3 regions of the Carboxydocella sp. JDF658 genome follow, and region 1 is predicted to be linked to each of the others. Evidence: predicted binding sites of a transcription regulator. Region 1 holds the regulator's gene; each other region holds the start of a gene.

What was found. Region 1 encodes HrcA, which represses chaperone genes, less so after heat shock. Its sites were predicted from a motif close to TGTTAGCACTCNNNNNNNNNGAGTGCTAACA; they were not measured.
Region 2: groES (co-chaperone GroES) is a predicted target of HrcA. The motif match lies at 1,383-1,413, and genes of this name have one in related genera.
Region 3: groES (co-chaperone GroES) is a predicted target of HrcA. The motif match lies at 9,483-9,513, and genes of this name have one in related genera.

Annotation. Positions count from the first base shown of each region.
Region 1 is NZ_BDLR01000039.1:18,985-26,159, forward strand. It holds gene hemW (radical SAM family heme chaperone HemW) at 1-875, shown strand, start outside; gene hrcA (heat-inducible transcriptional repressor HrcA) at 978-2,012, shown strand; gene JDF658_RS07660 (TCP-1/cpn60 chaperonin family protein) at 2,035-3,603, shown strand; gene grpE (nucleotide exchange factor GrpE) at 3,610-4,164, shown strand; gene dnaK (molecular chaperone DnaK) at 4,200-5,996, shown strand; gene dnaJ (molecular chaperone DnaJ) at 6,059-7,175, shown strand, end outside.
Region 2 is NZ_BDLR01000090.1:692-7,827, reverse strand. It holds partial or broken gene JDF658_RS14860 (glycosyltransferase family 1 protein) at 1-435, shown strand, start outside; gene JDF658_RS11310 (helix-turn-helix domain-containing protein) at 439-1,065, shown strand; tRNA gene JDF658_RS11305 (tRNA-Pro) at 1,118-1,194, shown strand; gene groES (co-chaperone GroES) at 1,443-1,724, shown strand; gene groL (chaperonin GroEL) at 1,749-3,368, shown strand; gene pheA (prephenate dehydratase) at 3,505-4,365, shown strand; gene JDF658_RS11285 (chorismate mutase) at 4,358-4,648, shown strand; gene JDF658_RS11280 (molybdopterin-dependent oxidoreductase) at 4,659-6,626, shown strand; partial or broken gene JDF658_RS11275 (aspartate aminotransferase family protein) at 6,684-7,136, shown strand, end outside.
Region 3 is NZ_BDLR01000008.1:15,385-30,627, reverse strand. It holds gene JDF658_RS02250 (ammonia-forming cytochrome c nitrite reductase subunit c552) at 1-761, opposite strand, end outside; gene JDF658_RS02245 (NapC/NirT family cytochrome c) at 778-1,212, opposite strand; gene JDF658_RS02240 (molybdopterin oxidoreductase family protein) at 1,374-3,629, opposite strand; gene JDF658_RS02235 (sigma 54-interacting transcriptional regulator) at 3,622-5,367, opposite strand; gene JDF658_RS02230 (glutaredoxin family protein) at 5,364-5,618, opposite strand; gene JDF658_RS02225 (DUF2627 family protein) at 5,625-5,891, opposite strand; gene JDF658_RS02220 (hypothetical protein) at 5,994-6,527, opposite strand; gene cotE (outer spore coat protein CotE) at 6,614-7,084, opposite strand; gene JDF658_RS02210 (hypothetical protein) at 7,171-7,503, shown strand; gene groL (chaperonin GroEL) at 7,539-9,155, opposite strand; gene groES (co-chaperone GroES) at 9,172-9,456, opposite strand; gene JDF658_RS02195 (class I SAM-dependent methyltransferase) at 9,675-10,277, shown strand; gene JDF658_RS02190 (DUF362 domain-containing protein) at 10,428-11,546, opposite strand; cyclic di-GMP riboswitch class I at 11,713-11,797, shown strand; gene JDF658_RS02185 (hypothetical protein) at 11,858-12,607, shown strand; gene JDF658_RS02180 (sigma-54-dependent Fis family transcriptional regulator) at 12,795-14,201, shown strand; gene JDF658_RS02175 (glycyl-radical enzyme activating protein) at 14,309-15,190, shown strand; gene hypD (trans-4-hydroxy-L-proline dehydratase) at 15,196-15,243, shown strand, end outside.

The DNA.
Region 1 (7,175 bases):
CTATTGCCGGGAATTTTCATATCATCAATACCGTTGAAATAACTATGGAGACAAACCCCGGGGCGAATAGAGATATCTGGCCGCTAATGGCAGCAGCAGGCATCAACCGGGTGAGTCTGGGTGCTCAGGCGGCCCAGGAGCGACTGTTACGGGTTTTAGGCCGCTGCCATACCTGGCAGGAAGTCCAGAACACGGTGCAGGCAGTTCGCCGGGCTGGCTTAACCAACCTCAATCTCGACCTGATGTACGGATTGCCGGGACAATCCCTGGCGGACTGGCAGGAAACAGTAGCAGCTGCCCTGGCGCTGGAAGTGCCCCATCTCTCCCTTTATGCCCTGAAAGTGGAAGAAAATACCCCCTTTGACCGCTGGGAAAGGGAGGGCAGGATAACCCTGCCGGAAGAAGAGGAATGGGCGGAAATGTACTGGTGGGCCAGGGAAAAACTGGAGACAGCAGGTTACCTGAATTATGAACTGAGTAACTTCGCCCGGCCAGGATTCGAATGCCGGCATAATCTCAAATACTGGCGCCGCCAGCCTTATCTGGGACTGGGGCCGGCAGCCCATTCCTGCTGGGGGAATGTACGCTGGGCCAATCCCGCCAGCCTGGAGGAGTGGGAAGCAGAAGTTCGGGCTCGGGGCTGGAGCGGGCAGCTGGTGGAAAGGCTGAGCGAGAAAGAAATCCTGGCTGAACAGGTTATTCTCGGCCTGCGCCTGGCCGAAGGAGTGGTTCTGACCCCGGAAATTGAGGCAGAATGGTCAACAGTTATAGCTTCTCTGAAGCAGCGGGGTCTGGTCCAGGTTTCGGGAAACAGGCTTAAACTCACGCGGCAGGCCTGGTATATTGCCAATGAAGTGATGGCAGAGTTTATCTAGTACCTTGACATTCCCTGCCCCAGGTGGTATTTTTTAAGTAGTGGCCTTTAGCACTCGTCTGGTGAGAGTGCTAACAACGGGCCTGGCGGAAGGTGATGAGGGATGCAATTGGATGAGCGGAAAAAGCGCATTTTACTGGCGATTATTCAGGACTATATTGCTACCGCTGAACCGGTAGGCTCCCGAACCATTGCCAAAAAGTATGAGCTGGGGGTGAGCCCGGCTACTATACGCAATGAAATGGCCGACCTGGAAGAAATGGGCTATATCGAACAGCCTCATACTTCAGCGGGGCGGATTCCCTCAGACCTGGGCTATCGCTATTATGTGGACTTTTTGATGGAGAAATACCGCCTGGCTGATGAAGACCGGGAATACATCCGCCAGGGGTTTGAAACCAGACGGATGGAAGTGGCCCAGGTGATTCAGCGGACTGGCCAGCTGCTGTCCCAGATGACCAATTATACCACAATAGTGCTGGGACCACAGCTGGGCAAAACGGGGATTAAGCATGTGCAACTGGTACCGGTAGAACCAGGCAAGGCCTTGCTGGTCATGGTCAGCCTTTCCGGTCTGGTACAGAACCGGCTCATCGAGATTCCGGAAAATTTGTCTGCCGAGGATTTATGGCAGATTAGCCAGGTATTGAATGCCAAGCTCCATGGCAAAACCATAGCCGATATTCGCCGCACCCTGTTGCAGGAGATTTATTCTGAACTGGCCCGGCAACGGGCGGTGGCGGAACTGGTACTGGATTTACTCAGCCAGGAGGAGCTTCTGAGCGGGGAGGAAAAGGTCTATCTGGCCGGGATCCTCAATATTCTTAACCAGCCGGAATTTCGCAATATCGAGAAAATCAAGACTCTGTTGTCCCTGCTGGAACAGGAGGAACAGCTGCGCCACCTGGTTCAGCCCGAGGATGAAGGCTTGCTGGTGCGAATCGGGGCAGAGAACCCCATTCAGGTGATGCGGGATTGTTCCATGATCACTGCTACCTATACGGTCGATGGTCAGGTGGTGGGAGCCATCGGGGTACTGGGCCCCACCCGGATGGAGTATGCCCGGGTGATGGCCCTGGTGGAATATATTACCGAAAACCTCTCCCAGATGCTGACCGATTTTTACCGCCGCACCTAGAGCGGCTGAAGGAGGTAAGGCAATGAGCTTAAAACAGCAAGCTGTCCAGGCCACCGAGGTGGATGAGAAACTGGCAGCTCTGATGACCAATGCCAATGCCATCAGGGCCATTGCCGCTGCTGTGGAAGGCACTCTGGGTCCTAAAGGTCTGGATACCATGCTGGTGGATAAATTCGGTGACGTGGTCATCACCAATGACGGCGTCACCATTTTAACGCTGATGGAAGCCAATCATCCGGCCGCCCGATTGCTGATCAATGTGGCAAAAGCCCAGCAGGCGGAAATCGGTGATGGTACTACCACTGCCACTGTGATGGCCGGGGCCCTGGTTGCAGAAGGGGTTAACCAGGTAGTACGGGGGGTGCCGGTCACCAGGGTGATCGAGGGCATCCGGATAGGAGTCAGGGGAGCCCTGGAGTTTATCGAGCAACAGGCCCGCCCTGTACGCAGCCTCAAGGATCCCCTGCTCTATCGCATTGCCTACATAGCCGGACGGGAAAACGAGGATATTGCCCGCCTGGTAGTGGATGCAGCCCGCCTGGTGGGAATCAAGAAATTGAAGGAACCGGGCTTTAAGCTGGCAGATACGATTGTGGCCGAGGAAGGGGCCGATAACCAGGTCTTTTCCGGGGTGATCATCAACAAGGAACCTATGAATGACGAGATGCCCCGGGACCTGCGGGATGTAAAAGTCCTGATCATTGATGATGCCCTGGAACCGGAGGAGCTGGAAGATGAGGCCCTGGCTACTGAGGCCGGTTTCAATCGCTATATGGAATTACAGCAGGAATTCAAGGATAATGTGCGCAAAATCGTGGATCTGGGTGTAGGACTGGTTATCGTTGACCGCGGGGTAGAGGCCTGGGCGGAAGAAACTCTGACTGACGCCGGAGTGATGGTGTTACAGCGGGTTTCCAACAAGGAACTGCGCAAGGCAGCGGAACATACAGGAGCCCGACCCATTAAACGCACCGGTCTCAAGCGCTCCCCGGAAGAACTGGTTCGCTATCTGGGCCAGGCCAAATGGGTGCTGGCTGATGAGCGCCTGGAACATGTGCGGATTCTCGGTGGTGCTGGTAAACCTATGGCTACCGTGCTGGTGGGAGCCGCCACTGAAGAAGTAGTCGGTGAACGGGAGCGGATTGCCAAGGATGCCGCTTCCTCCGTTCAGGCTGCTGTTTGTGGCGGGGTAGTGGCCGGAGGCGGTTCCCTTGAGCTGGCTGCTGCTCGCCAGGTGGAAAAACTGCGGGAAAACACCCGGGGTATGGCTGCCTATGGTATTGATTGCGTGGTGGCTGCCCTCAAACGGCCCCTGGCCCAAATCGTGGAAAATGCCGGCTTCAATTCTCTGGAGAAACTGGGGGATGTGGTAGCTGCTCAGGCGGAAAAAGGCAATAACGCCCTGGCCATAGATTGTGACAGCGGTCAGGTAGTGGATATGTGGGAACTAGGCGTGGTTGATCCGGCCCTGGTGAAACTGCATGCTTTGCGCGCTGCCGGGGAAGTCGCTGAAGCTATTCTGCGGATTGATACCATCATCCGGAAAAAAGAGGAGAAAAGCAGCAAGCTGGAGCCAGAAATGGAGGAATAGGGAGACATGACCCAGATGGAAGAGGATAAAAAAATGGAAGCCAATGAACAGGAACCGGCCGGGGCCGGAGCTGCTCAGGAACAGACGCAGGAACCCGGTCAGCTGGAACAGCTGCAACAGCGAATAAATCAACTGGAACAGCAGCTGGCCGAGGAAAAGAATGCCCGCTTGCGGGCCCTGGCTGATCTGGAAAACTTCCGACGGCGGGCCCGGCAGGAACGGGAAGAACTGTTGAAATATGAGGCAGAAGGCCTGATTACAGCCCTCTTGCCGGTTATTGACAATTTTGAACGGGCTCTGGCGGCTACCGGAGAAGAAGGCCAGTTACGGCAAGGGGTGGAAATGATTTACCGCCAGTTGATGGAAGTCCTGACCAGAGCAGGGCTGACTCCGATGGAATGCCAGGGCCAGGAATTTGATCCTCACCTGCATCAGGCTGTTATGCAGGTCCCAACTGAAGAACAGCCGGAAAACACCATTGTGGATGTGTATCAAAAAGGATATTATCTCAAGGATAAGGTAATTCGCCCGGCCATGGTCACAGTGGCCGTCAGAAACTGAGCAACATATAATCTTTAGGAGGGTGAAGGACAGCTATGAGCAAGATTATCGGCATCGACCTGGGTACAACCAACTCCTGTGTAGCAGTAATGGAAGGTGGCGAAGTGACGGTTATTCCCAATGCGGAAGGGGGCAGAACCACTCCTTCTGTAGTGGGCTTTTCCAAAACCGGGGAACGGCTGGTGGGCGAGGTAGCCAAGCGCCAGGCGGTAACCAACCCGGAACGGACGGTGATTTCCATCAAGCGCCACATGGGCACAGATTATAAAGTAAACATCGATGGCAAGCAATATACTCCCCAGGAAATCAGTGCTATGATTCTGCAGAAATTGAAAGCTGATGCGGAAGCCTATCTGGGCGAACCGGTAACCAAAGCGGTAATCACTGTACCGGCATACTTCACTGACAGCCAGCGCCAGGCTACCAAGGATGCCGGGCGCATTGCCGGTCTGGAAGTAATGCGGATCATCAATGAGCCTACCGCTGCGGCCCTGGCCTATGGTCTGGATAAGGAAGAAGACCAGACCATTCTGGTTTATGACCTGGGTGGTGGTACCTTCGATGTCTCCATCCTGGAACTGGGGGATGGGGTCTTTGAAGTCAAGGCTACTGCCGGTAATAACCGCCTGGGTGGTGATGATTTCGACCAGCGCATCATCGACTGGCTGGTGGCCGAATTCAAAAAAGAAAACGGCATCGATCTGTCCCAGGACAAAATGGCTATGCAGCGATTGAAAGAAGCAGCAGAAAAAGCTAAAAAAGAACTGTCCAGCACCACGGTGACCACTATCAGCTTGCCCTTTATCACTGCGGACCAGAACGGGCCCAAACACCTGGAAATGACCCTGACCCGGGCCAGGTTTGAAGAGATGACCGCTGATCTGGTGGAAGCCACTATGGGTCCCACCCGGCAGGCTCTGAAAGATGCGGGTCTGGAGCCCAAGGATATCGACAAGGTCTTGCTGGTAGGCGGTTCTACCCGGATTCCGGCCGTTCAGGAAGCTATTCGCCGTTTCCTGGGCAAAGAACCTCACAAGGGTATTAACCCCGATGAATGCGTAGCAATTGGTGCTGCCATCCAGGGGGCAGTGTTGTCCGGGGAAGTCAAGGATGTAGTCTTGCTGGATGTTACGCCCCTCTCCCTGGGGATTGAAACCCTGGGTGGGGTGTTTACCCGGATTATTCCGCGCAACACCACTATTCCTACTTCCAAGAGCCAGATTTTCTCCACTGCGGCGGATAACCAGACCCAGGTGGAGATCCATGTCCTGCAGGGTGAGCGGGAAATGGCAGCTTACAACAAGACCCTGGGCCGGTTCATCCTGGATGGCATTCCGCCGGCACCGCGGGGTGTACCGCAAATTGAGGTTACTTTTGACATTGATGCTAACGGGATTGTGCATGTTTCCGCCAAAGACAAGGCTACCGGGCGGGCCCAGAGCATTACCATCCAGTCCTCTTCCGGTTTGAGTGAGGAAGAAATCCAGCGTATGGTCAAGGAAGCAGAAGCCCATGCGGAAGAAGACCGCAAGCGCAAGGAAGAGGTAGAAATCCGCAATAATGCCGATTCCATGGTTTATCAGGCGGAAAAAACCATCAAGGATTTCGGGGATAAGGCGGATCCGGCCAAGGTGGAAGCAGTGAAAAAGGCGGTAGAAGAACTGAAAACTGCCCTGGCTGGCAATAATATTGATGAGATCAAGGCCAAGACCGAAGCCCTGACCGCACCCCTCTATGACCTGACGGCGGCCATGTACCAGCAGCAGGCCCAGCAGCAGCCGCCTCAGAATGACAGTAAAGACGGTCAGGATCCCAATGTGGTAGATGTGTAAACTGGCGGGGGAGGAGACTCCCCCTTTTCCTAATTGCCGCAAAAAGTTTGAGGTGGTAGCTGATGAGCAAACGGGATTACTATGAGGTGTTAGGGGTTGGCCGTAACGCCACCGAAGAGGAAATCAAGAAGGCGTACCGCAAATTGAGCAAAAAGTATCACCCGGACCTCAACCCTGGAGATAAAAGCGCCGAGGAAAAATTCAAGGAAATCAATGAAGCCTACGAGGTGCTGTCTGACCCCCAAAAGCGGGCTGCCTATGACCAGTTTGGCCATGCCGGGGCCCAGGGCTTTGGCGGCCAGGGGGGCTTTGGTGATTTCCAGGGCGGCTTCGGTGGTTTTGGGGCCGAGGAAATCTTCGGCGATATTTTCGATATGTTTTTTGGCGGTGGTAGCCGTAAGCGCCAGGGCCCGCAGCGGGGTTCTGACCTGAGTGCGGAAATTGAGCTGACTTTTGAGGAGGCGGCTTTTGGCACCACCAAAACCATCGAAATTCCCCGCACCGAAACCTGTGAAATCTGCCATGGTACCGGGGCGAAGCCGGGCACCGGGCAGCGTACCTGTCCCACCTGTAATGGTACGGGACAGCAGCAGATTGTGCAAAATACGCCTTTTGGCCGCTTTATCCAGAGCCGCCCTTGCCAAACCTGTGCTGGACAGGGTAAAATTATTGAGCAGCCCTGTCAACACTGTCATGGCAAAGGCAGGGTAAGGAAATTGCGCAAAATTACCGTCAACATTCCTGCCGGGGTGGATAGCGGCACCCGGGTGCGCAAGGCGGGGGAAGGGGAAGCCGGCCTCAGAGGTGGGCCGCCGGGAGATCTCTATTTGATTGTACGGGTTAAACCCCATAAGATTTTTCGCCGTGAGCACAATGATGTGGTGATGAAATTGAATATTTCCTTCCCGCAAGCAGCCCTGGGAGATGAAGTGGAAGTACCCACCCTGGAAGGGAAGGAGAAAATCAAGATCAGTCCCGGCACCCAGAATGGCACAGTCATTCGCTTGCGCGGCAAAGGCATCGTAGATGTCCATGGCCGGGGGCGGGGTGACCAGCGCATCGAAATCCAGGTGGAAGTGCCGACCAAATTGACGGAACGGCAAAAACAGCTGCTGGAGGAACTGGCGGAAACCATGGGACAGAAGCCGGCAGGAGTTCACCAGGAAAAGAGTTTTTTTG
Region 2 (7,136 bases), on a different contig from region 1:
GTCGGTAAACAGGTAAGGGAGTATGGGGATCTGGTAGTATTAATCGAGGCCCTTGGGCTGGAAGAGGATGTTATTTGGACGGGATTTGCCCCGGTAGAGGATTTACCTTATCTTTATGCAGCGGCTAATCTGTTTGTCTATCCTTCATTCTATGAAGGTTTTGGTCTCCCACCCCTAGAAGCAATGGCCTGCGGAACTCCAACTATTGCTGCTAATACATCCTCAATTCCTGAAGTAGTGGGAGAAGGAGCATGGTTGTTTAATCCCTTTGATTCCATGGAACTGGCAGAAAAAATGTATAAATTGTTAACAGATGCAGATCTTCGCCAGGAGCTGGGTAGGAAAGGATTAATGCGAGCAGGGGAATTCAGCTGGAATAAAACTGCGCTGGAAACCATGGAAGTATACAGGAGAGTACTGGGAAAGCGGGGATAGACAATGCAAGAGCAGGCTCCGCTGAAGGTATTAACAGTTCAGGAAGTGGCCCAGGTTTTAAAAACTGATCGGGAAAAGGTGGAAAAATTAATCGCCAGTGGCCGCTTGCCTGCAATGGTTTTGCCGGGGCAAGAAGTTAGAATCAGGGCGGAGGATCTGCTAACTTTTCTCAAAAACGAAACAGCTCAGTATACTGAATTAAAGCGAAAATATCACAGCTATCAACAGGAAAGGCTGGAGAAGCTGGAAAGGGCCTTACAACAGCTAAAGATAATTCCCGAAAAACTCAATCATGGCCTCCAGGGTGAATTGAATCGGGCGGCAGGAGACTATAGCAGAGTACTAGAGCTAAAAGAGGTTTTTGAAGATATTTATAAATTAACCAGAAGAATTTTAAAGACCCAGCAGCAAGTGGAGAGCAGAAAAAGCTCTGATCATGATGATTACTTTCAGCAACTGGAAATAGAATGGCAGGAGTGGGAAAGGGAAATCGAAAAATGGCAAGACCGTTTTTTGACCAGAGCCAAAAAAGCCGGTAAAAAATTAAATTTTGGCCTGGCTCAGGTATATCAAAATTTGGTACAAATTCTAATAAATGAGTGGGACAAAATAAGAAAAGAAAATTTTTAAAGAAATAAGATTGACAGCGAATTATTCCTTGAGTAAAATAGGGTTTGTCAGTCGGGGCGTAGCTCAGTTTGGTAGAGCGCCATCTTGGGGTGGTGGAGGTCGCTGGTTCAAGTCCAGTCGCTCCGACCAGTATAGTGAAACCTAACCCGGTAAATTGTTACCGGGCTTTATTTTTTGTCAGCATTAGAATTGGTCTGTAATTTATAGAAAATAATAGATTGAGCGAGATATTTTAATATATTGAAAAACAAAAACGGATAATGAAAAATTTCCAATCTTGCATTATTTTTTTCCTGTAGTGCTATAATATAGCTGTGTGTTAGCACTCGATGTTGATGAGTGCTAACAAAAATAATACATAAGGAGGGGTAACATATATGCTGAAACCCTTAGGTGATCGGGTTGTTCTGAAACTGATTGAACAAGAACAAAGAACAGAAAGCGGGATTGTGTTGCCGGACACCGCTAAAGAGAAGCCGCAACAGGGAGAAGTGGTGGCTGTTGGCAGTGGTCGGATTTTGGATAACGGCCAGCGAGTAGAACTGGAGGTTAAAGTTGGGGACAAGGTAATCTTCTCCAAATACGCTGGTACTGAAGTCAAAGTTGATGGCGAAGAATACTTGATTGTCAATGAAAGAGATATTCTGGCTATTCTCTAATATTTACGAGGAGGGGATAATCAGATGGCAGCAAAAATGATCGTTTTCAATTCTGATGCCAGAAAGGCTCTGGAAAGAGGCGTGAACACCCTGGCTGATGCTGTAAAAGTCACTCTCGGTCCACGCGGCCGTAATGTGGTGCTGGAACGGAAATTTGGTTCTCCCTTGATCACTAACGATGGCGTAACCATTGCCAAGGAAATCGAATTGAAGGATCCCTTTGAAAACATGGGGGCCCAGCTGGTAAAAGAAGTAGCCAGCAAAACCAATGATGTAGCTGGCGACGGTACTACCACTGCTACCGTATTGGCTCAAGCCATTATCCGGGAAGGGATGAAAAACGTTGCTGCTGGCGCTAACCCTATCCTGTTGAAGCGGGGAATTGAAAAAGCTGTTGATGCCGCTGTTGCAGAAATCAAGAAACTGGCTAAGCCCATTGAAGGCAAGGAAGCCATCGCTCAAGTAGCAACCATTTCTTCTGCTGATGAAGAAATTGGTCGCCTCATCGCTGATGCTATGGAAAAAGTAGGTAAAGACGGAGTTATTACCGTTGAAGAATCCAAGAGCATGGGCACTTCTCTGGAAGTTGTCGAAGGGATGAACTTTGACAGAGGTTACATCTCTGCCTACATGGTAACCGACACAGAGAAAATGGAAGCCGTGCTGGAAGATCCCTATATCCTGATTACCGATAAGAAGATTTCTGCGATTAAGGATATTTTGCCTGTGCTGGAAGCTGTTATCCGTACCGGCAAACCGCTGTTGATTGTGGCTGAGGATATGGAAGGGGAAGCCCTGGCTACGATTGTGGTCAACAAGCTGCGCGGTGTTCTCAACTGTGTAGCTGTTAAGGCTCCTGCTTTTGGCGATCGGCGCAAGGCCATGCTGGAAGATATTGCTATCCTGACTGGTGGCCAGGTGATTTCTGAAGAGCTGGGCCGCAAGCTGGATAGCGTTACCCTGGATATGCTGGGCCGGGCTCGTCAGGTACGGGTCAAGAAGGAAGAAACCATCATTGTTGATGGTGCTGGCTCTGCTGATGCAATCAAAGGCCGGATTGCCCAGATTAAGAAGCAGTATGAAGAGGCTACTTCCGAATATGATAAGGAAAAGCTGCAAGAGCGTCTGGCCAAACTGGCTGGCGGCGTAGCAGTTATCAAAGTCGGTGCTGCTACTGAAACCGAAATGAAGGAGAAGAAACTGCGTATTGAAGATGCTCTCAATGCTACCCGGGCCGCTGTGGAAGAAGGGATCGTTCCTGGTGGCGGTACCTGCTTCATCAATATCATTCCGGCCCTGGATGCTGTTCAGGCAGAAGGGGATGAATACACCGGAGTTCAAATCATCAAGCGGGCTCTGGAGGAACCGCTCCGTCAGATTGCCAATAATGCCGGGGTAGAAGGTTCTGTAGTTGTAGAAAAAGTCAAGGCCAGCGAAGTTGGTATCGGCTTCAACGCTGCTACCCTGGAATACATGGATATGATTGCGGCGGGTATTGTTGACCCGGCAAAGGTTACCAGAAGCGCGTTACAAAATGCTGCTTCCATTTCCGCTCTGTTGCTGACCACTGAAGCTGTAGTTGCGGAAAAGCCGGAGAAAAAGGATACCCCGGCAATGCCTGGCGGCATGGATGATATGATGTAATTAGCTTGACAGCTGAAAAAAACTGTTGATAAAATATATACTAATTAAATAGCTTCTCGCCACTTTTGGTGAGAAGCTTTTTCTTATCATTATTCAGTCTGCAGGTTGGCAGGACGGTAGGTTAGGAGGAGAAAAAATGCGAGTAGGGGTTCTAGGTCCAGAAGGTACATTTTCACAAATGGCTGCCGAACAATACGCCAGGCGCCGGCATCTGAATTTTCAATTCTTTTATTTTCCAGACCTTGCCCGGGTAATGAAAGCTCTGGTACAGGATCAGGTGGAACTGGCGATTGTACCGGTGGAAAATTCCCAGGAAGGTTCTTTATCTACTACCCTGGATTTTCTTTTATGGCAGGATGGGGTGCAAATCCAGGATGAAGAAGTTCTGGCTGTCCGGCACTGGCTCTGGGGTAAGCCTGGCACCAGACTAGACCAAATTTCCGCTGTACTTTCTCATCATCAGGCCCTGGCCCAATGTCAGGGCTGGCTTAATCGCCGCCTTCCCCAGGCGATTAAGGTGCTAACTACCAGTACCAGTGAAGCCTGTGCGAAAGTGGCAAAATCAGAAGAAAGTCTGGCAGCTATTGCGGCGCCGGTAGCAGGGGCTGCCTATGGTCTGGAAGCACTGGCGGAAGATCTCCAGGATAATAAGAATAACGCTACCCGCTTCCTGGTGCTGGGAAAAGGAAGTCAGAGTTTAAGACCTCAGCCGGGGGAAAAGTGGAAAACTTCCATAGCTTTCGGGACCCCGCATGAACCAGGGGCATTATATCGAGCTCTTGAGCCGTTGGCCAGGCAGGGTTTGAATTTGTGCAAAATTGAGTCCCGGCCGGCCAAGCGCAAACTGGGGGAATATATTTTTCTGGTGGATATTGAAGGCTGTAGTCTGGAACCAGGCCCGGTTTCCCAGGGGCTAATAGAATTAATGGGTCGAGCAGCCTGGGTGAAAATGCTTGGCTGCTATCCGGCTGCTCCAGGGGGTGGAGAAGATGAATGAGCGCCGTCTGGAGGAATTGCGCAGAGAAATTGATAAAGTGGATGAAGCTATCATTGAGTTGCTTGGGCGCAGATTGAAACTGGCCCGGGAGATTGGTCTGATAAAAGGGCACAATCGAAAAATTCGTGACTTGCGCCGGGAGCAGCGGGTGCTGGAACGGGTCAAGTTACAGGCCAGCTTACAGCAGTTTTCCCCGGAAGTGGCAGAAAAAATTTATCGCATACTGATGGACTATTTTGTGAGTCAACAGGAAGAACTGCTGCGTCAGCAGCGACGGCCTTAGGAGGATTAAGATGGCATGGTATCGTACTACCTGTCCGCTCAACTGTTTTGACAGTTGCGGGATACTGGTGGAGATAATTGATGGCAAAATCAATAATTTTAAAGGGGATCCGGCTCATCCTATTACCAGGGGATTTATCTGTAGCAAAGGGCAAAAGGCTATTAAAAGGCATTTTAGCCCGGACCGCCTTTTGTACCCATTAATAAAATCAAAAAAAGGTTTCAAGAAAATCGACTGGGAGTCCGCTCTTGCCCTCTGGGCAGAAAAAATCGAGCAGGCTCAATCCGATTATGGGCCTACTTCTTTGTTGCATATAAATGATTATGGCCACAATGGGCGCCTGAAAAATCTGGAACACAGATTTTTTCGGGCCTTAGGAGGTTATACTGTACCCACTGGTAGTATGTGCTGGGGCAGTGGTTATCAGGCCCAGAAGGAGGATTTTGGAGCCCTTTATTCCCACCCCTGGCTGGATTGCTGCCAGAGTAGACATATTGTGCTCTGGGGTCGGGACCCGGCTTTTACCAACATTCACCTGATTCCGATTTTAAAAGAGGCTCAGCAAGGTGGAGCCAGGATTGTTGTTATTAATCCTGTCAAAACTTTAACTGCCGATCTGGCTGACCTATTACTTCAACCCAGGCCTGGAACCGATGGCGCTCTGGCATTAGGGGCACTCCATGTTTTACTGTCTGAAGGCTGGTATGATGCTGAATTTGTGGCTCAACGCGTTAATGGGTTTGAAGGACTGGCAAAGGTAGCAGTCAACTGGACACCAGAGCGTACCCAGGAAGTAACAGGGGTACCGGCGGAGCTGGTGCGGGAACTGGCTCGTATTTATGGTAGAGGCCGACCGGTAGCCACATTTTTTGGTTATGGTTTACAGCGTTATGCCAATGGCGGTCAGACGGTTCGCTATATTGATGCTCTCTGTGGTTTGTCTGGCAATATCGGTATCAGTGGTGGAGGGGCTAATTATGCCCATCAGTACTGGCAGGGGTTGCTGAATGACATTAAAGGGGAAAATATCTTTGCAGAAGTGCGGGAGTTTTCCTTCCCTACCCTGGCCCAGGAGATATTATCTGCTCAGCCCCCTATTCAGGTTATATCAGTAGCCAGGACCAATCCGGTTTGCCAGCTGCCCAATACCAGTGAAGTGCTGAGGGCCTGGCGGCAGGTTCCTTTTAAAGTAGTAATGGATTTGCAATTAACCGATACAGCAGAGCAAGCTGACCTGGTTTTACCGGTAGCCGGATTTCTAGAAACGCCTGATGTGATCGCCACTTCCTGGGGGGATTATATCGGCGCAGTGCCGGCTCTTATCTCACCTCCTGATACTGTAAAAGATGAGGTGGAAATCTGGACAGAACTGGCCCGTCGGCTGAACAAACTCTCTGTTTTTGGTGAAAGAACAGCAATGGAGTGGATTCACTGGTTACTGGAGCCACTCCGGCCTTATGGAATTACCTGGGATAAATTGATTTCCGAAGGTGCCTGTATATGTCCGGTTATGCCGCAGGTAGCCTGGGCGGAGCGGAAATTCGCTACCGCAAATGGCAAGATGAATCTGATTAACGAAGAATGGCAATCTCCCCGGTATTATCAGGATCCGGAGGAATTTCCACTGGTCCTGCTTACTCCCCATCCCAAAGGGCAGTTACACTCCCAGTTCTTTCGGGAGAGAGAGGATGCTCAGGAGGCATCTCTGCCACTGGTAGAGATTAATCCTGCTGAAGCCCAAAAACGGTATGTGCGCAATTACGATCAGGTTATTATTGAGACCGGTTATGGTCAACTGGTAGCCAGGGTTTCCCTGACGGAAAGGGTTCCGACCGGTATAGCCCTTTTGCCCGAAGGCTGGTGGCTCAAGGATGGGGGAGGAGTAAACTGGCTTACCCCCGCTTTCGCTCCTGATTTAGGGGGCGGGATTCCCTATTATGATGTAAAATGTGAAATTCGCAAATGGCATATAGATTAGGAATTTATCACTCCCCTGTCTCATATAGCTGTTAACAGAGACAGGGGGGTATTTTTTATGTCCAGAGTTATTGAGCTTTATGAAAAACATTTGAATCCATCCTTAACCCGCTTACAGCGCTTGCTAGGTTTGGATCTGGTAGAAAAGGCAGCCAGGGGCTGTTGGATTTTTACCGAGGATAACCGGGCCTTTCTGGATTTTCTCGGCGGATATGGAGTTTTTTCTCTTGGTCACTGTCATCCCAGGGTAATAGCAGCTGTTAAAGAACAGATGGAGCGTTTGCCGCTGGGAAGCAAAATGTTCTGTCACGAACCAGCAGCTTTATTGGCAGAAAAAATCTGTGCCACTCTTCCGCCGGTCCTGAACAAAGTCTTCTTTTGTAATTCCGGGGCTGAAGCTATTGAGGGAGCTTTGAAAATAGCCCGGCTGGCAACAGGTAGAAAGAAGATTGTGGCGATGCAAAATGGATTTCATGGTAAGACCCTGGGGGCCTTAAGTGTAACCGGGCGG
Region 3 (15,243 bases), on a different contig from region 1:
ATGGGTGCCTTGGAATCAGGATGTTCCCAGTCTTTAAAGCCTTTGGCTTCATAATATTTTTCAATATCATCTACACCAAACCCATTATCCCAGGGGAAAGTTAAAACTTTGCCTTTATCAAAATAATATTCCACGTGACATTGACCACAAACGTAGCTGCGCATTTCCTGGCGGGTTGCCTTGGTGACATCAATACCTCTTCTTTTCATCGCTTCGATGAAAGCAGGACGGGTAACTCTCAGTTCATTGGTTTTGGGATCATGGCAATCAGAACAGCCAATGGGGTGTTTAGTCTGTTTTGCAATATCGCTGAACAAGGTATTATAAAACCCATCTTCTCCCAGTTTTTTGTAGAAAAGGGGCACCTGGGTGGATTTACAGGTCATACAGGTTGCCGGGGTATTCGGTTTTAAGCGCTTGGTGGAAGTTACATCTTCAACGGCATAAACATGACCCCGGTCTTCATTATAATCCTTGGAAAAGCCATAGCCAGCGAACAGCTTCTTGATTTCCGGCTCTGTATCCGCCTTGGGAACCTTATCAGATCCACCAAATTCTGTCATCCCGCCCTCTTTGTTTTTCAGATAGCTGGCATACTGCAGGGGATATTTATCCTTCCACAAAGATGAATCTACAGCTTCTTCCTCACTTAAGCCAACCCCACCCTGCTGACTGCTGGTATTAGAACCACAGGCAGCCAGAGCAAAAATGCTGGTAATGGACATACCGATTAATAACCATTTTTTCGCCTTTTGCCACATATGTATCCCTCCTCTGCTATTTTTGCGTTCTGCCGTGGGGCAGACCCCGGTGACAGAAGGTACAATCCTGGCCGGAAAGTTTTTCCACGTGGGTCCGGCTCACCGTAGTGCGATGGCATTCAACACAGTTAGCCTGGATAACTGCTTTCGATTCCGGTGTCACTTTAATCTGGGCAGGTACATCCCCTAAAGTTACCGCCCAGACGTCTCTGAGGCCACTTTTTGCCTTAAAGGGGATTTTTGCCGCCAGGTTATGGGGGGCGTGGCACTCATTACATTTGAGCTCCCGGTGAGACGAGTTTTGCCAGGATTTATGGGCTTCTGCCATAACATGACAACTACTGCAAAACGCACCGCTGTCAGTATAAGCCATGCCGCCGGTAAACAAAACTACTAAAGCCAGCATCAGCACGGCTCCCAGCAAAATCCCTTTGCCTTGTTGTTGGAACATCCTTTTTCCCTCCTTCGCTTTGAGAAAGTTTTTCTCTTCACTTTATGTTATAGAATTAATCCAGGCAAATATTGAGTTAGCAAATTTTATGCCACTTACCGGTTGTAACCTGGCTACCGCCTCTTGCATAAAAAGTGTCCAAAAATGCGGAAAAGTGTCCGTTAATCAGGACACTTTTCCAGGCGACAGATTCCCAGTTTGAACAATGGCTGACGGCTGAGAGGGTTAACTACATTGCCGATCAGGTTGTTGCCCGCAGTTGGTTGCTGGTAATCGGCATCTCCGAAGTGAAAGGGCAGAAAAACCTGGCCGGGAGCAACGGTATCACACAAGCGTGCCCGGGCAACGGCCGTCCCCCAGGGAGAAACAATCCGTACCTTTTCTCCTTCCTTGATCCCCAGGGTCTGAGCGTTCAGCGGATTGATTTCCAGAAAGGGTTCTGGCGCTAATTGCTGAATCTCGGGAATGCGTTTGGTTTTGGTCCGGCTATGGTAATGTTCCATAATCCGGCCGGTATTTAGATAGAAAGGATATTCCTCAGTTGGACGCAAAATTTCCCCTGGTATATCCGTAGCAAAAAGCCAGGCCTTTCCCGCAGCCTGATTAAAATCACCGTAACTCTGGCTCTGTTCCGGATCAGTCCAGAAATGTCCATCAGTATAGAGCCGCTGCTGGCTAACACCCCCGGCCGGATAAGGCCATTGTACTCCCCGCTCCTGGCGGATCAAGCCATAGGTAATACCACTCATATCACAGGGCCGACCGCGGGACAGTCCTTTCCACTCCTCAAAAACCGCTTCCGGATCCGGCCAGGCAAAAGCCTCTTCAGCTCCCAGTCGTTTTGCTACCAGCTGAATGATTTCCAGATCCGTTTTGGCCATTCCCGGCGGATTCACCGCCCGTTCCGCCAGGTTCACCCGCCGTTCCGAGTTGGTATAAGTACCGGTTTTCTCGCCCCACTGAGCAGCTGGCAGGAAAACATCAGCATACTGCGCGGTTTCTACTGGATAAAAGATATCCTGCACGATGAGAAATACTTTTTCCAGCAAAGGCCGAACCCTTGCCTGCTCAGGCAGGGAAACCACCGGGTTAGTGGCAATATTCCACAGTACCTTCAGTTTGCCCTCGGCTATCATGTCCAGCATGATACCAATATCATTGGTACCTGCGGGTAATTCTTCCGGCTTAATCCCCCAGTAAACAGCCACTTCCTGGCGATGCCGGGGATTCTGCCAGTTGCGGTAACCAGGCAGGAAACCACTGGCTCCCACCTCCCGGGCACTCATGGCCGCCGCCTGCCCCGTCAGGGAAAAAGGCGCCGCTCCCGGGCGTCCAATATGTCCGGTCAGCAAATGAAGAGTACAAATGGTGGAAACAGCCTCCACCCCGGCAGCACTTTGAGTAACCCCCTGGACAAAAACAGTGGTAGCTGCCTTGGCTTCAGCAATCCAGCGAGCCACCTGCTCAATATCCACTGCCGCCACCCCGCAAAGGGGAGCCACTTCTGCTGGAGAATATTTTTTCACGATTTCTTCTACCCGTTCCAGACCGACCGCCAGCCGGGCTACTTCTTCCCGGTTAATTAAATTATCCCGGAACAGTACATGCAAAATAGCGTTTAGCAAATAGATGTTAGTACCTGGCCGTAGCTGCAAATGTAAATCTGCTACTCGTGCTGGTATGGTGCGGCGCGGATCAACTACTATCAAGCGGGCTCCTCGTTCCAGTTTGTTCTTGAGCATACGCCGCCACAGCTGTGGATGCATCTCCGCCGGATTACAACCGAAAATCAACAAACAATCCGCCAGGTCCAGATCTTCATAACAACCCGGTGGCCCATCAGCACCAAAAACTTTGATCAACCCCTGTACTGTCCCGCTCATACAGAGTCGGGTATTGGAATCAAAATTAGGTGTTTTCAGTACCCCCCGTGCCAGTTTGGTCAGGGCATAATTCTCCTCCAGAGTCAGCTGACCGGAACCATAAATACCTACTCCTTCCGGCCCTTGTTCCGCTATGGCTTCCCGTATTTTGTCGGCAACAACCTGCAAAGCTTCCTCCCAGGAAACCGGCACCAGTTGTCCGTTTTTGCGGACCATTGGCGTGGTAGCCCGTTCCGGATGCCGGAGAGTTCGCCACTGATAGGCTCCTTTTATGCAGAGCTGGCCCCGGTTGGTTGCACAGGCCTCATCACCACGGATCGCCACCGGGGTATCCCCTTCCAGTCCCAGCAAGAGACCACAGCCTGTAGAGCAATACCCGCAGGTGGTGGATACCCAGCGCTCGACTTTACCGCGCGCCAGATGCAAAGCCCGCCGGGTCAAATCCAGCATCATATCTTCCAGCGCTGACGGTGGCGGCACGGTACCGGTACTTTTATGCAATTGTCTGGCCGCATCCATCAATCGCTTAATCATGGTCCTCCTCCTTGCCGGACAAGCCATATTTCTTCAACTTCTGATAAAAGGCTGAACGCTGGATCCCCAGTAGCCGGGCCGCTTCCATCCGATTGCCTCTGGTTGCCTGCAGTGCCTGCAGAATCGCCTTTTTCTCCGCCCGCGCTACTACTGTTTCCAGGCGCAGGTCATTTTCTCCCAGCGGTCCACCCCCGGTAACCTGTTCCGGCAAATCCTGCAAAGTAAGCAGTTTCTGCCCTGGTTCCAGCATATTAAAAGCATATTCCAGCACATTCTCCAGCTGTCGCACATTCCCCGGCCAACTATAACTTAGCAAAAATCGTTCCAGTTCCTTGTCATAACCCTCTACTGAAGTCAGATACTTTTTGTTAAACTTCTCAATCAACATCTTAACCAGGGCCGGAATATCATCCCGCCGCTCCCGCAGTGGCGGCAACTGTAAAGTAATTACTGACAAGCGATAATAAAGGTCGCTGCGAAATTCCCCGGCCTGCATCATGGCTACCAGATCCCGATTGGTAGCGGCTATCAGCCGAACGTCCACAGGAATGGGCTTGTGTCCGCCTACGCGGACAATCTGGCGCTCCTGCAGGGCTCGCAGGATTTTGGCCTGCATGGCCAGCGGCATATCCCCGATTTCATCGAGAAAGAGGGTTCCGCCATGAGCCAGTTCAAACTTGCCGGCCTTACCGCCTTTTACCGCCCCGGTAAAAGCCCCTTCCTCATAACCAAACAACTCAGCTTCCAGCAGATTTTCCGGAATCGCAGCACAGTTGATACTGATAAAAGGCTGATCAGCCCTGGGACTGGCCCGATGTATAGCCTGGGCGAAAACCTCTTTTCCGGTACCGCTTTCTCCCAGAATCAGAACCGTAGCATCACCGCGAGCCACTTTGCGAGCCATATTCTTAACTTTCACCATATGCGGATTTTCGCCAATAATGGCCACAAAGGGGTCTTCCTCATGCTTTAAAGCTGAAAGCTCACTCTGGTAAAAAAGCAGCTTCCGTTCCAGCAATTGATAGCGAGCCACCAGATCCCGGGTTTCGACATTTTCCACCGGCACCAGTTTGACCAGGCCGCCAATAATCAATTCACCGCAACGTAAAGGCAATTCAGAGAGGAAATAGACTTCATCATCCCTGGTCCAGGTTTCCCCGATCCGGGGCTGACCGGTAGCCAGGACCTGACCCATGTGACTTTCGGGAAAAAGGGTTTTAAGAGGCATACCCTGGATTTCAGCCAGATTGACACCGAACAGTTTTTCCCAGTACTGGTTGACGGTAATGATGACCCCATTGCTGTCCACTACCGCCAGCCCTAATAGAAGGTCACCCAGCAGCGTTTCGTACATTTGAATTAAGAGTCGGGAAGCGCCTATTTCTTCTTCTTCCAGTTCCAGACAGCTTTTTTCCTGTTGTTCGATCACCGCCCAGACTCCCAGCAATTCTCCTTCCCGCCAGCAGGGTTGATAGGAGATCTGGATTGTTTCTCCGATATAGGTCAGCTCCCGACAGCGCAGAGACTGTCCTCCGGCCAGGACCTCAAAAATCCGGCTCTGGGGCATCATTTCACTGATCCGCCGTCCCTGCCAGAGCCCTTGCGGCCAGCCTAAACGCTGCAGGGCAGCAGATGTAGCCCACTGGATAAAACCATAACGGTCCACCCAGTAGGCAGGCAAGTCCAGCCCTTCACAAAGACCGGCCAGCTCGTCCAGTTTCAATTCCAAAGCTCTCACTCTCCTCTCCTCGCCAGTTCCCGCTTGAGCCAGAGTTCGCTGATTTTACCAAAAAATATCGGTTCACCATCAATGGCCACTACCGGAATTTTCTCCTTATACAGCTCAAACAGCTGCGGATCCATGGTGATGTCCACTTCTTCCACTTCCAGTTCCCAGTAACGCTTCACCCTGTCGATAATGGCTTTAGCCTTGTCACATAGGCAACAATTTTCTTTGGAATAGATAGTGATCTTAAACTTTTTATCCATTCTCATCTACTCCAGAAACTTGATTTTGTTTTTGACCCGTCCCCGTGCCTTGTCATAGTGGTAAACAAAACGCAATATCACATAAAGCCCAAACAGCAATGCTGCCGAGCCCAGGCCCAGACGCACCAGAGCTTCCGGCCAGGATGTCCCCGGCACCGCTGCCAGTAATACCAGCCCTTCTTTGACCTGATCCAGTCCGATAGCTCCCAGTAACGCAGCCCCAAATAACTTGGCAAAAGATAATAAGGTTTGTTTGCGAGTATTTTTGGCCATTTTTCATTCCTCCCTGCCTTAAATATAACCTAATTCGGTGAAAAAAGTCTATGCCTATGAAGAAAGAAAAAAAAACCAGCTTGAGCCGGTTTTCGCAAACCCTTATTCCATGCCTACCTGTTGCTTCAAAACAGCCAGCTTGCCGGAGGCAGCTTCAGCAAAACTTTCTGACTCCCGTAACTCTTTTAAAACCCCATTTAGTTCACTGGTTTTGGGCGCAGGAGATTTGGCCAGGCGCTGAACAAATTTCTCTACTACCTGATTGCGCAAATAAATACAGGTAGCGATATTGCCTTCCGCTTCCTCCATTTCCCGGGTAGTGGTTTGCAGGCCATCCAGTTCCTGCCTCAACTGCTGGTTCAAAGCCAGAAGTTTTTCGGCTTCCTGTTTGGTTTGGGCCGGTGTTGTTTTCCCATATCCCAGGGCCTTGATACTGTCAATCAGCTTCTGATACCCTTCTGCTTCCTTGTTTATTACCCCGGAGAGAGTGGTAACAAAAGCTCTCAATTGTTCCTGGCTGACAGCCGCCGGTTGTCGTTCAGTTACCTTTTTTGGCTTGTCCCCACTACAACCAAATAAAAAAAGGACAAGCCCCAACCCAACGGTTACAGCCAGCGCGATCCGGCGCCAGTCCATCATATTCCCTCCTCGTAACAACTTGCACTTTCTCTCTTTCTCTTAATTGTATTTTCGACAGTTTTTTTCTTTTTCCTTCTTTTTTCTTAATCTTCTTCGGCAGGATAAGCTAATACCCGCAATTTGGTCAATCCCATGATTTCAGCGGTAAAACCAATCTCCACCGCACCCTTGATCTCTTCTCCCTCCAGATAATAAGAGCTGACCTGGGGTTCTTTTTCCTCAGTTAAATGCAATTCTTCCCCCTGTTCCAGCCGACCAGTAAGATTCTCCAGTTCGATCTCACAGAGATAGTTGAGCCTCTCCCTCAGCAGCTCCGTTTTCTGGTTTTGCTCATAGGCATACCAGACGGTCAGCTCCAGATCACCATTTATAATCACAGTATCGCCAATTATAGAACCGGAAAAGTTATGATCTGCCGCCCAGCAGCCCAGGACTTTGCTGGCTGGATGCAGGGGCTTGAGCTGAAACTCCAGAATATGATTTTTCTCACCGCGGGCACAGACTGCCTGCACCATCACCTCCCGCAGTTGACCTTCCCATCTGCTACATTCCACACCAATCCCTCCTTCCATTACTATAAGATATATTTCTTTTTCTTCCCATCCATGCATAAAATGAGGGTGAAAGGAGGAATGGCGGCATGAGCCAGGAAGAGCAGCAATTTCGCAATCTGCTTCCCCCGGAAACCGAAACTGCTCTACAGTATGTCAAACAGCGGCTCTCGGAAACCATCAGCTTTCTCGGTACCCTTGCCTCCGCCTATTCATCTATGGCCAGTGCCGCCAATCAGCTCAGTGCCAACGCCTTCTCCCATCGCAGCGAAATCGATGAAGCCGTAGAGCGTACAGTGAAAACGGGAGAAATTATTGATAAGCTTTTAAAATTGCTTAAACTGCTGGTCAATGAATATCAGACCCTGGTATTGCTGGACCAGGCTGAGTTCGCCAAAAACTTTCTCGACGATGACACATAAAAAGAAGGCAGGAATTATCCCTGCCTTCTTTTGGCTTACATCATGGGAGGCATGCCGCCACCGGGCATGGCCGGTTCTTCTTTTTTGGGCTCATCGGCTACCAGGCACTCAGTGGTGAGCAACATAGCAGCGATGGAAGCAGCATTCTGCAGAGCAGAACGGGTAACTTTGGCCGGGTCCACGATACCGGCACTGATCATATCTACATATTCACCGGTCAAAGCATTGAAGCCAATACCAGGATCAATGCTCTTGACTTTTTCAACTATTACGGAGCCTTCCAGACCGGCGTTATTGGCAATCTGACGCAGAGGCTCTTCCAGGGCCTTGCGGACGATAGCCACACCGGTAGCTTCATCGCCTTCAGCCTCAATGGCAGTCAGAGCCGGAATTACATCCACCAGAGCGGTACCGCCACCGGCGACGATTCCTTCTTCCACAGCAGCCCGGGTAGCATTGAGAGCATCTTCGATGCGCAGTTTCTTTTCTTTCATTTCGGTTTCAGTAGCAGCACCAACCTGGATTACCGCTACCCCACCAGCTAGTTTGGCCAGCCGTTCCTGCAGTTTTTCCTTGTCATATTCGGAAGTGGCATCTTCCCACTGTTTGCGGATCTGGGCCACCCGCTTCTGAATTTCTTCAGCAGAGCCAGCCCCATCCACAATCACGGTTTCTTCCTTGGTTACCTTGACCTGACGGGCCCGACCCAGCATGGACAGGTTAGCTGCATCCAGCTTGCGGCCCAGTTCTTCGGAGATAACCTGGCCACCGGTCAAAATAGCGATATCTTCCAGCATAGCCTTGCGGCGGTCGCCGAAACCAGGAGCCTTGACGGCTACGCAGTTGAAGGTGCCCCGCAGTTTGTTAACCACCAGGGTAGCCAGGGCTTCCCCTTCCACATCTTCAGCGATGATCAACAAAGGCTTACCGGTTTTCACTACTTGTTCTAGAACAGGTAGAATTTCCTGAATGGAGCTGATTTTCTTATCAGTGATCAGAATAAAGGGATCATTCAGCACCGCTTCCATGCGCTCGGCATCAGTTACCATATAGGGGGAGATATAACCCCTGTCAAAATTCATCCCTTCCACAACATCCAGGGTGGTACCGATACCTTTGGATTCCTCAACGGTGATTACCCCGTCCTTACCCACTTTTTCCATGGCTTCAGCGATCAGGTTGCCGATTTCCGGATCAGCAGCAGAGATGGAAGCAACCTGAGCGATAGCATCCTTGCTCTCTACCGGACGGGCCATTTTCTTGATTTCCTCAACAGCAACGGCTACAGCCTTCTCAATCCCTTTTTTCAGGATCATGGGATTGGCACCAGCAGCCACGTTTTTCAAACCTTCGCGGATAATGGCCTGGGCCAGCACAGTCGCAGTAGTGGTACCATCACCGGCTACATCATTGGTTTTGGTCGCTACTTCCTTGACCAGCTGGGCACCCATGTTTTCAAAGGGATCGGGCAGTTCGATTTCCCGGGCGATGGAAACCCCGTCATTGGTAATCAGCGGGGAACCGAACTTTTTCTCCAGAACCACATTGCGGCCTTTGGGGCCCAGAGTTACCCGCACAGCTTCAGCCAGGGTATTTACCCCCCGTTCCAGAGCCCGCCGGGCTTCTTCACCGAAAATAATCTGCTTCGCCACTTGCTAAACCCCCTTATTATTCGATTACAGCCAGGATATCCCGTTCATTCAGGATGAGATATTCCTCGCCTTCATATTTCACTTCAGTACCGGCATATTTGGAGTAGATCACCCGGTCACCTACTTTGACTTCCGGGGCTATCCGCTCACCATTTTCCAGCAGACGGCCATTGCCGACAGCTACTACTTCCCCTTCCTGGGGCTTTTCCTTGGCTGTATCGGGTAACACAATCCCACTGGCAGTTACTTCTTCCGATGCCAAGGGCTTAATGACAATTCTGTCTCCAAGCGGCTTAATCATCACTGAGAAACCTCCTCTTTATGTACTATTAGCACTCAATTAAATAGAGTGCTAACACATTCCTTATAATACCTGATTTTAGGCAAAAATGCAAGTTTTTTGCCCTGCATAAAATACAGACACATATTTTGTTTTTTCGTGAAATTTCCTGTTGATTATCTAGCATAAAACTGGTAAATTGTATAAGGATATGTCTAATTACAGGAGGCAACCAGCCCATGGCCTTTGATTTTCATACTCTGCTTGCCAGTGAAAAAGCGCAAAATACTCCACCCAGCCAGACTGCCCGCTGGGTTCTTCCCCTTTTCCATGCTACCAAAGGCCCAGTTCTGGACCTGGGCTGTGGCAATGGGCGGGATAGCTTGTATTTTTTTGAACAAGGCCTGCAAGTGGTAGCTGTAGACATTGATGCTGAAGCTATCGGTAGGCTGGCTTTAAAAGCAGAGTTCGAGTGCCTGGTGGCTGATGCCCTTAATCTGCCCTTCCGGGAATTCTCCTTTGATGCCATTTACAGCTTTGGGCTCCTTCATGTTTTTACAGAAAGCATCGAGGAAAACCGGCAGCAGGTATTAGATGAGGCCTGGAGAGTGCTTAAACCCGGTGGAATTGCCGTTTTTACCGCCCTCTGGACCGATATCCCCGGCTGTGGCCTGCCCGAGCTTTGCTGCCTTACCGAAGCAGAAGTAGAACAACTGGTAGCGCGCAGCCCTTTTGAGTTAATGTCCAAACAAATTGTTAATGACCACTCCCTCACCGGCTGGGAAGGCATCTACTGGCGCCTGGTGCTGCGTAAACAAAAGCGTGTGCAGATCATAAAATAAACCCCGTGAGCCCTGGTACTCACGGGGTTGTTTGTTCTTTGATAGCCGCTTTAGCCAGGCCATAAATACCGCTAGCTGTAGCTGACCCAATAATCCCTTCTGCTCTGATTAAGCTTCTTGTCTTAGTATATGCCTGCCACTGGCATATGGTTACTTTTTCCGACCGAACAGTTTGAGCAATAATCCCTGTTCCAGAATAACAGCATCAAAGGGACAGAGTTCCTGGCAACAATAGCAGCGAATACATTGCTCATAGTCTACCATCGCTTTCCCATTTTCGATCTTTATGGCTTGCGGTGGACAATGCTGGGCACAACGGCTGCAACCGGTACACTTTTCATTCATAACCGGCCGATAGGTGAACTGGTTCTGGAAAAAGCGGACCAGAAAAGGCGGGACCCGCCCATCCAGAGACTCCAGGTTATAGGGGGGCTGAAAATTCCAGCGTAACTCCCGGCCACTGCCTACCACTTCAATCCTCTTCAACCCCGGTACCAGCCCCCGGGCCAGGGCCAGCCGTGATACCGGCAATTCCTCACTGTTGAAACCCATCATCTGACCCATGACCAGGTCAACAGCAAAGCCATTAGTGCCGCCCAAAATCACTCCCGCTTGAATAGGCGAACCATTACGGGGGCCATTGCCTTCCATCCCAACAATTCCGTCTACCAGGAAAAAAACCGGCTTAACCAGCAGGGCCAGGTCAACCAGCATAGCAGCAAAATCGTCCCGTCGCTTCAGGCGCAGGTGAAACTGAGCTTTGCCTGGACCCACTATGCAGCCAAACAAATTCTTGACGGCCCCGGTGATGCCCATAAAGGAATGGGTCTTCATTTTGGCCAGAGAGATAACTTTATCCACCTGTTGCAGTTCACCGGTCAAATGGAACTTGCGGATTACTTTTCCCTCAGGAAAGGAATACTCCGCTGATTCGGCAAATGCCAGCAATTCCGCTCCTTCTTCCCGGCATACCCCGGCTATGCCGTTTTTTTCCGCCGCCTTCATGCCACTGCCAATTCCAGGACTATCTCCGACTAAAGGTATGCCGCCGGCCCTCTTTACCTGACGAATTACCGCTCTTACTACTTCCGGATGGGTGGTTACTGCTCGCTCCGGAGGCAGTCCTTCCAGCATATTGGGTTTGATGAGCACCCTCTCCCCCGGCTTAATCAAAGTTTCCATGCCACCAAACTGGTTTAGAACCTCCTGGACTCCCGCTTCCACTTCAATATAATCATAGGTTTTTGCCACTGCTGCCGCTACTTTCAATGATTTAACCTCCTGCTTTATGAGATTTCTTTTAGTGTAGCACAATTGTTCATTTTTAAACAAGGGGCATAACATTTCTCCAAAATGGCACTCTCTCGCCTGGGGAAAATTTTTTTAATTCCCAGAAATCCCCCCTAAAATACTTTTTGAAAACGTATAATATGATAACCGAAAAGAGTAAAACCGTCGAAAGGCGGCGACACAAAGCTATAGGGGCTAATGCTGCAAAGCCATGCCAGCCAGCTGCCGGGCGAGCTCCTTAATTTAACTGCTTGCTCGGGATAAGATTTTAAATTAAGGAGGGGTTCTTTATGAACAAACGGAAAGTCTTTTTTACCATGGCTCCAATCGCTCTCGCTACTTTAGTCCTTCTTGGTAGCAGCCCAAACCCGGCCAATGCCAAAGTAAGCAAAGACAAAAACCATAATGGTATACCTGACAGCTGGGAATTGCGCTATCATCTCAGCATTTATCGAAATTTGGCCAACACTGACCCGGACCGGGACGGCCTTACTGTTAAACAGGAATTTTACCTGGGCTTGAATCCGGTAAAAGCCGATACCGACCAGGATGGCATCAAGGATGGTAATGAAGACCTGGACCATGACAAACTGACGAACCTTCAGGAATACCTTGTTCACACCAACCCTCTAAACCCTGACAGTGACAGAGATGGTATTAAAGATGGAAACGAAGACCTGGACCGAGACAACCTTAACAACTATCAGGAATTTGTGATCCATACCAGCCCGCTGAAAGCTGATTCAGACGGGGATGGTATGAAAGACGGTGACGAGGATTTTGATAAGGACAGACTCTCTAATTCCCAGGAGTTTAGCATAGGCTCCAACCCCATCGATAGTGACTCTGATGATGATGGTATTATGGACTTTGATGAAGATGATGATGGGGACAAAATCAGCAATGGTAGAGAATTTGTATTAAAAGAAGATCCTAAAAATCCTGACACTGACCATGATGGTGTTCTCGATGGTGATGAAGACAATGACCATGATGGTATAAATGATGGAGAACAGAATGACGGAGAACATGATGACTGAAAAGAGGCCACATGGCCTCTCTTCTTTTTACACAGGGGTTATAACTTTAAACAACGGGATATTATAGCAGCAGTGGTGATAGTATAATCTCATCCCCTTAATTGGTAGTTTAACCTAACAAAAAAGGACTTTCCCCCGGCTATGGAGAATTTGTTCACCCATACAGCCAGCAAAGGGGGATATAGGGGTGGATTACAAACATCTATTGGATATAATCCTGGCTAATCTGGATGAAGGAATCATTGTTACTGATACTAAAGCCAATATCATTTTTTATAACGAACCTGCCACCAATATCGGTGGAATAGACCCGGCAGCAGCTATTGGGAAAAATATTCTGGACGTCTTTCCAGGCCTCACCGAGGAAACCAGTACCTTTTACTATGTCCTGCGCCAGCGTCAGCCTTTGCTCAACCATGTCCAGCATTATACCAACTACCAGGGCAAGCAGGTAGCCACTGTCACTTCTACCATCCCTATGTTTGAAAACGGCCAACTGGTGGGAGCGGTGGAAATCTTTAAAGATCTGACCCAGGTAGTCCAGCTATCGGAAAAAATTCTAGCCCTGCAAAAACAACTGGCAAGTCACAAAAAAACTGACCCTGCTCGGGGTAATGGTACCCGCTACACTTTTGCCGATATTATTACCAGGAACCCGATTCTGCAGGATATCCTCCACCGGGCCCGCAAGGTGGCCTGCAGTCCCTCGCCAATTCTCATATACGGTGAAACCGGGACTGGCAAGGAATTGTTGGTGCAGGCTATCCATAACGCCTGTCCAGAACGGCAGCGCCATGCCTTTATTGCTCAGAATTGCGCTGCTCTGCCACCCTCACTGCTGGAATCCCTGCTCTTTGGCACTTGTGCCGGCAGTTTTACCGGGGCCAAAGACCGTCCCGGTCTCTTTGAACTGGCCGATGGCGGTACCCTCTTTCTGGATGAGATCAACTCTCTAGATCGAGAGCTACAGGCCAAGCTCCTGCGGGTACTCCAGGATGGCGTAGTCCGGCGTCTCGGTGACACCAGGACCCGTACCGTTAATGTGCGCGTAATTGCCGCCAGCAATGAACATCCCCTCAAGTTATTAGAGGAAAAACGGCTGCGCCAGGACCTCTATTACCGCTTGAATGTGATTTTCTTTCATTTACCTCCTCTGCGGGAACGGCAAGAAGATATTCCTTTACTTGCCCAGCATTTTCTGCAAAAATACCGGCAAAAATTAAGAAAAAAGATCACGGGCCTAGCATCAGAAGTCCTGGAGCTGTTCTGGCAGCATAACTGGCCCGGAAATGTACGGGAACTGGAGCATGTTATTGAAAGCGCAATCAACCTGGCCGATGGTCCCCTGCTTACTCTAGCCGATTTACCCCGGGAACATCCCGGCTTGTTCGGACCCAAAAACCAGCCTCATTGGACTCAACCGCCCTTACCCTTGAAACAAGCCCTGCAAGACCTGGAAATCCGTTTGCTGCAATCAGCTTTGCAGCAGGCAGATTACCAGCTAACCAGAGCCGCCCAATTACTGGGCCTTCCTAAACAAACCCTGCACAATAAACTGAAAAAATACGGCCTGCGTCCCAAAGACGAGACGTAATCCCATAGTTGGGACAGCCTCTGTACCATTTTTGGTACGGGGGCTTGTTTTTAGCCCGGTCTGCAGTCGGCATCTTTTTTGCTTATATATCCATTTGAGGTGATAAGATGAAATCCGGCCTGATTTTTAATATCCAGAAATTTTCCCTGCAGGATGGCCCCGGCATCCGGACTACCGTCTTTTTCCTCGGCTGTCCCCTGCGTTGCCAGTGGTGTCATAATCCTGAAAGCCAGAGTTTTCACCCCCGGCTGTTGCTTGCTACCCGGCGCTGTATTGGTTGTGGGCGTTGCCAATTCGCCTGCCCCCACCAGGCTACCAGGAAACGCTCTCTTTGCCAGCACTGTGGTCATTGCGCTACTGCTTGCCCGACCCTGGCCCGGGAGATGGTAGGACGCCGGGTTACTGTATCCGAAGTCATGGACACCATTAACCAGGACCGGGTTTTCTATGAGGAATCCGGGGGAGGAGTGACTTTTTCCGGCGGCGAACCCCTGGCCCAACCTGACTTTCTTCTGGCCCTGTTGCAAACCTGTCGTAAACAGGCCCTCCATACTGCTGTAGATACCAGTGGCTACGCACCTCTGGCCAGTCTGGAAGCAATCGCCCCTTACACCGACCTCTTTCTGTATGATCTCAAACTGCTGGCTGAGGAGAAACATCGATATTTTACGGGAGTGTCCAACCAGCTTATTCTAAGCAATCTCAAATGGCTGGTACGACAGAAAAAAAACTTTTTCCTGCGCCTTCCCATCATTCCCGGTATCACTGATACTGATGAACAAATCACTTTATTACAGAGTCATTTGCGGGAACTGGGGCAGGTGAAACAGATAAATCTGTTACCCTACCACGCTCTGGCGCAGGACAAATACCGCCGTCTGGGCCAACCCTATCCACTAGAAGGCACTCCCGAACCTTCCCCTGAACAAATGCAGGCGATAGCAGAAGCCTTAAAACCCTACTGTGAGCAGATACAGATTGGAGGTTGATTACAGTGAATGAACGGGTTGCCAAACTCCGCCAGCAAAGCCTGGAAGCTATC